DNA from 2 places in the Lactococcus sp. LG606 genome. Region 2 is predicted to be linked to the other one. Evidence: predicted binding sites of a transcription regulator. Region 2 holds the regulator's gene; the other holds the start of a gene.
What was found. The regulator HrcA, encoded in region 2, represses chaperone genes, less so after heat shock. The targets are predictions, from matches to a motif close to TTAGCACTCNNNNNNNNNGAGTGCTAA.

Region 1 (3,181 bases), 210 kb from region 2:
TTTGAAGGGTGTAGATAAATAAAATGATTGCAACGTATAATAAAAATGTTGGTGATGTCCTCATGCTGATTGTGGCAAACAATGAGGGAGCAGAAGTAACTTACGAACGTAAGGCGGATGTTGCGCGTATCTTCCGTGAAGATACAGGACAAACAGTGGGCTGGAACATTTTCGATATAAAAAAAGACTGGCCAGATTTGGCTCAAGGACAGAATGATTTATCTGAGCATCAAGTAACGGAACTTAATGTAAAACTTAAGGCAGCTGGCTTTGACGAGCAGCTTACATATGATGGCCAACCTAAATTTGTAGTCGCTGAGATTTTAACGATGGAGGATCATACAGACAGCGATCATTTACATGTGTGCCAAGTAGAAGTTGGTCTAGATGCACCAGTTCAAATCGTTTGTGGTGCTCCTAATGCCGTTGTTGGTATGAAAACAGTAGCGGCTTTACCTGGTGCAATGATGCCTTCTGGTTCTTTAATCTGGTCAGGCGCTTTGCGTGGCGTACCTTCTTATGGCATGCTGTGCTCGGCACGAGAGCTTGACTTACCAAATGCACCACAAGTTCGTGGTATCATCGAATTGAATGCAGATTTAGAAGCTGGATCAGCTTTTGATGCAACAAGCATGTGGCAAGCCTAAATATAAAATAATAAAGACCTTAGTGAAAGCTGAGGTCTTTTTTCGTACAAAAAGTAAGGAGGTGTCAAAATGAATAAAACGTTACTTGTTGGCCGACTCGTTGCAGATCCAGAACTCACTAAAACATCTAATGGGAAAAGCCTATTGAGAATAAATCTTGCTGTCAAACGACGCTATAAAAATGCTTCAGGTGAAAAAAATACAGACTTTGTCGCTTTGGTCTTTTGGGAGAAACAGGCGGAACACTGTACATCCTATGCTAAAAAAGGCGCCCTACTTGCTGTGGAAGGGGAGATACGAACCAGAAATTATGTGGACAAGCAGGAACAAAAACGCTATGTGACAGAAGTGTTGGTAAAAACTTTTGACCTTTTGGAAAGTCGCGCGACAGTTGCCATGCGACAAGATTCTATAGAAAATAGTGCTCTTAATTTAAAAGAAGATGAATTACCGTTTTAAATTGAAAAAAGCGTTTTCTTTTGATAGGATGAGAACAGGAAAGTGAGGAGGGAAAAATGGTAAAGGCAAAAACGAAAAAAGAGTTGATTTCCTTTTCAGAAGAAAACTGGAAAAAGCTGTGTCATTTGGTTGACACACTACCTTTAGAAGCACAAACGGCAACTTTTGCCTTTGGCCAAGAGAAGGGAAAAGAGGCACATTGGGGGCGAGATAAGAATATCCGTGATGTGTATGCCCATCTTTATGAGTGGCAAGTACTTTTACAAAATTTTGTAAAAAGTAATGTTTCAGGAAACTTTCAAAGCTTTTTACCCACACCCTATACTTGGAAAAACTATGCGACAATGAATCAAGAAATCTGGGAAAAGCATCAAGCTACTCCTTATGAAGAAATAAAGGAAAAACTTGCTACAAGCCACCTAAGAACTATCCAGTTATTGCAACATTTTTCAGATGAAGAGCTTTATACGAAGCAATTTTATCCTTGGACTGGGACAACATCTTTAGCGCAGTATTTTCAGTCATCATTGGCTTCACATTACGAGTGGGCCTTGAAGAAACTCAGGCTTCATAAGAAAACGATTTAAAAAAATAAAAAAAGAAGTTTTTTTCTTGACTAATTTTGACCTTCGCGGTAAAATAAGATATATAAATTAGCACTCCAACTTAAAGAGTGCTAAAATAACATAAAATGGAGGAATAACATGTTGAAACCCTTAGCGGATCGCGTTGTATTGCGTATAAAAGAGGAAGAAGAAAAATCTTTAGGTGGGATCGTCTTGGCCTCAGCAGCACAAGAGAAACCACAAGTTGCAGAAGTTGTGGCAGTAGGCCCAGGTAAAACAACTCCTCATGGTACAGTTATTACACCAACAGTGCAAGTTGGTGATGCAGTTCTCTTTGAAAAGTTTGCCGGTACAAATGTAAAATTTGAAGGCGAAGATTTCTTGATTATCAAAGAATCTGAAATTCTTGCGATTGTTTAAGGAAAATAAAGACAGGAGATAATAAAAAAATGGCAAAAGATATTAAATTTTCATCAGATGCTCGTTCAGCAATGGTTCGTGGTATTGATATTTTAGCAGATACAGTAAAAACAACACTTGGTCCTAAAGGTCGCAATGTTGTTCTGGAAAAATCATATGGTAGTCCACTTATCACGAATGATGGTGTAACCATCGCAAAAGAAATTGAATTAGAAGATCACTTTGAAAATATGGGGGCAAAATTAGTCAGTGAAGTGGCCTCAAAAACAAATGATGTTGCGGGTGATGGTACTACAACAGCGACTGTTTTAACACAAGCGATTGTTCGTGAAGGTTTGAAGAACGTAACTGCTGGAGCTAATCCAGTGGGCATTCGTCGTGGTATTGAGTTGGCAACTGAAACAGCAGTAAAAGCACTCAAGGAATTATCTATTCCAGTATCTGGTAAAGAAGCTATTGCACAAGTTGCCTCTGTTTCTTCTCGTTCAGAAAAGGTTGGAGAGTATATCTCAAATGCCATGGAAAAAGTTGGTAACGATGGTGTTATTACTATTGAAGAATCAAAAGGTATGCAAACTGAACTTGAAGTTGTAGAAGGTATGCAGTTTGACCGTGGTTACTTGTCACAATATATGGTGACAGACAATGAAAAAATGGTGGCCAACCTTGATAACCCATATATCTTGATCACAGATAAGAAGATTTCAAATATTCAAGAAATCTTACCATTACTTGAACAAATTTTGAAAACAAATCGTCCTTTACTTATTGTGGCAGATGATGTTGATGGTGAGGCATTACCAACCCTCGTGTTGAACAAAATCCGTGGTACTTTCAATGTTGTAGCGGTTAAGGCTCCAGGCTTTGGTGACCGCCGCAAGGCCCAACTTGAAGATTTAGCAATCCTCACAGGTGGTACAGTAATTACGGAAGAGCTTGGTTTAGAACTTAAAGATGCAAGCTTAGATGCACTTGGTCAAGCCAATAAAGTAACTGTTGATAAAGAACATACGACAATCGTTGAAGGTGCCGGTTCAGCAGATGCTATTGCTACTCGTGTAGCAACAATTAAAGCTCAAGTTGAACAAA
Region 2 (3,181 bases):
ATGCTTTGAACCAAAGCCCTGAAGATGTAGTCGCACAAGTGAAGAAAATTGCACCTGAGTACGGTTTTGTACTACGTTTCCCGGAAGGCGGAAAAGCATCCACTGGTGTGGATTATGAGGATTGGCATTTTCGTTATGTAGGTGTGGATAATGCCAAATATATGACAAAACACAACCTTACACTTGAAGAATATTTGAAGTTATTGCCCCAGTAAAATAAAGGGCGTTAAAAGGAGTCACACAACAATGTTGAATAAAGCCTACTTGATTTTATATGCTAATATTGCCTTATTTCTCTATACTTTAATGATTATTGCACAACGGCTTTTAGCATCACCCAATACCTTTACGACGGTTTTTCAAAATACAAGCCGCACAATAACGGGATTTATCAATAAAACTCTGGCTCCAGTAGCCCAATGGCAAAATATAATAGAAATACTCTTGGTCTTCCTTCTCATCTTACTCATACTCCGCTTTTTCAGTGTGGGACTATGGATTTTAGAGATAGCGGCTGTGCTGGTAATTGTTGATTGGGGCTATCAATATCTCATGCATCAGCAAAATCTAGCGCTATTATTTCCACTAGCTGTCATGCTTGTTAGTCTCTTTAGCATCCGTTTCATTGCTAAAGAAGTAGGATTTATTTAAAAAAACCAAAAATTAGCACTCTATAAAAAAGAGTGCTAATTTTTGGTTTTATTGCTTGACAAGATAGGAGATAAGGGTTATAATAATATTGTTAGCACTTGAGGGTGGTGAGTGCTAAAAGCGAAGAAAGGAGACAAAGATGATTACAGAACGGCAACAACAGATTTTGGATTTGATTGTCTCACTTTACGCTAAAGAGCACACACCCGTTGGTTCTAAAGCTTTATTGGAACAGATTAAAGCATCAAGTGCGACAATCAGAAATGATATGAAAGCCTTGGAAAATCTTGGACTCATTCAAAAAGAACATACATCAAGTGGGCGTGTTCCTAGTATTTCAGGTTACAAATACTTTGTAGAAAATGTATTGCGCTTGGAAGAATTTACACAAAATGATCTTTTTCAAATTATGAAATCCTTTGATGGTGAGTTTTATCGCTTATCGGATTTATTTGAAAGAGCAAGTGAAGTTCTCTCAAGATTGACCGGCTTAACTTCTTTCGTACTTAATGTTCCTCAGAAAGAGCAAGTCTTACAGTCCTTTGAACTTGTCACTTTAGATAATCACTCGATGTTGACAGTGATGACCTTAGCGACAGGCGAACTTCGGACAAATCAGTTTGTACTCCCCAAAAGTATGAGTGAACATGACTTGCAAGTCTTTACACGGTTGATTAAAGAACGTTTAGTGGGTAAGAAAGTTCTTGATGTGCATTATGCGTTGAGGACGGATATCCCACAGATAGTACAGCGTTACTTTAAAACAACTGGTGATGTCTTGGAGCTCTTTGAATCCGTCTTTGCAGATTTGTTCACAGAGCATTTGACAAGTAGCGGACGTGAATATGTCTTTGATTTTGCCACAGACAATCTTTCTGAGCTTTATAAAATTTTAAGCGATGATACACGTATGGCTCAAGAAATACGAGAATTAACAAGTACAGATGAGATGCGTTCGGTTGTCATTGACAATATGTCTTATTTTGCTAACCTAACGTTGATCAGTCAAAAGTTTGTTATTCCATATCGTGGTTTAGGAACGCTGACAGTCATTGGTCCTGTAGAACAAGATTATCAGAAAACCTTGAGTACACTGGACTTACTTGCGAAAGTCTTAAGTATGAAACTCATGGACTACTATCGTTACCTTGATGGTAACCATTATGAGATAAGTTAATATATGAAATTATTTAAAAGAAAAGGAAACAATATGGCTGAAGAAAATAAAGAAGAATTAAAGAAAAAAGATCAGGAAGAAGAAGTTGTCGAAGAGATTACTGAAGAAGCACTTGAAGATATCGTCGAAGAAGAAGTTTCTGAGCTTGATGCAGCTGTAGCAAAGGCTGAAGAATGGGAAAATAAATTTCTCCGTATCAGTGCAGAAATCCAAAATATTCAACGCCGTGCCAACGAAGAACGTTCTAGTATCTTGAAATATCGCTCACAAGATTTGGCGAAAAAGATTTTGCCAAGCTTAGATAACTTGGAGCGTGCACTTGCTGTTGAAGGATTAACAGAAGATGTCAAAAAAGGTTTAGAAATGACACGAGAAAGCTTGATCAACGCACTTAAAGAAGAAGGCGTTACAGAGGTCAAAGCAGACGGAGCCTTTGATCCAAACTTCCATATGGCTGTGCAAACTGTCCCAGCTGATGATGAGCATCCTGCAGATCATGTCGTTCAAGTCTTCCAAAAAGGCTACCAAATCCATGATCGTATCCTTCGTCCAGCAATGGTCGTTGTTGCACAATAAGAAACAATAAGTGACCGAAATGTCCTTAAACTATAAGAATAGATAAAAACAATAAAATAAAAAAAGAGGTAAAGCATATGTCTAAAATTATTGGTATTGACCTTGGTACAACAAACTCAGCAGTAGCAGTTCTCGAAGGAACTGAAGCAAAAATTATTCCAAATCCAGAAGGAAATCGCACAACACCATCTGTTGTTGCTTTTAAAAATGGTGAAATTCAAGTTGGTGATGCTGCAAAACGCCAAGCCGTAACAAACCCAGATACAATCATCTCAATCAAATCTAAAATGGGTACAAGTGAAAAAGTTTCTGCCGGTGGTAAAGAGTACACACCTCAAGAAATTTCAGCAATGATTCTTCAAAACTTGAAAGCAACAGCTGAAGCATACTTGGGCGAAAAAGTTGAAAAAGCAGTTATTACAGTCCCAGCATACTTCAACGATGCACAACGTCAAGCAACAAAAGATGCTGGTAAAATCGCTGGTCTTGAAGTAGAACGTATCGTTAACGAACCAACAGCAGCAGCTCTTGCTTACGGTATGGATAAACAAGACAAAGATGAAAAAATTCTTGTCTTTGACCTTGGTGGTGGTACATTTGACGTTTCAATCCTTGAACTAGGTGATGGTGTCTTCGATGTATTGTCAACAGCAGGTAACAACAAACTTGGTGGTGATGACTTTGACCAAGCCATCATTGATTACATGGTCGCAGAATTCAAGAAAGAAAACGGCATTGATCTTTCACAAGATAAAATGGCCCTTCAACGTTTGAAAG

Region 1: the regulator HrcA is predicted to act here: its motif matches at 1,760-1,786, upstream of groES (co-chaperone GroES).

The regions. Positions count from the first base shown of each region.
Region 1 is NZ_CP071301.1:2,009,897-2,013,077, forward strand. Features, by position in the region: gene J0J35_RS09910 (thioredoxin family protein) at 1-22, shown strand, start outside; gene ytpR (YtpR family tRNA-binding protein) at 24-647, shown strand; gene J0J35_RS09920 (single-stranded DNA-binding protein) at 717-1,106, shown strand; gene J0J35_RS09925 (ClbS/DfsB family four-helix bundle protein) at 1,163-1,693, shown strand; gene groES (co-chaperone GroES) at 1,811-2,092, shown strand; gene groL (chaperonin GroEL) at 2,122-3,181, shown strand, end outside.
Region 2 is NZ_CP071301.1:40,428-43,608, forward strand. Features, by position in the region: gene J0J35_RS00235 (M15 family metallopeptidase) at 1-215, shown strand, start outside; gene J0J35_RS00240 (hypothetical protein) at 247-651, shown strand; gene hrcA (heat-inducible transcriptional repressor HrcA) at 791-1,828, shown strand; gene grpE (nucleotide exchange factor GrpE) at 1,832-2,404, shown strand; gene dnaK (molecular chaperone DnaK) at 2,482-3,181, shown strand, end outside.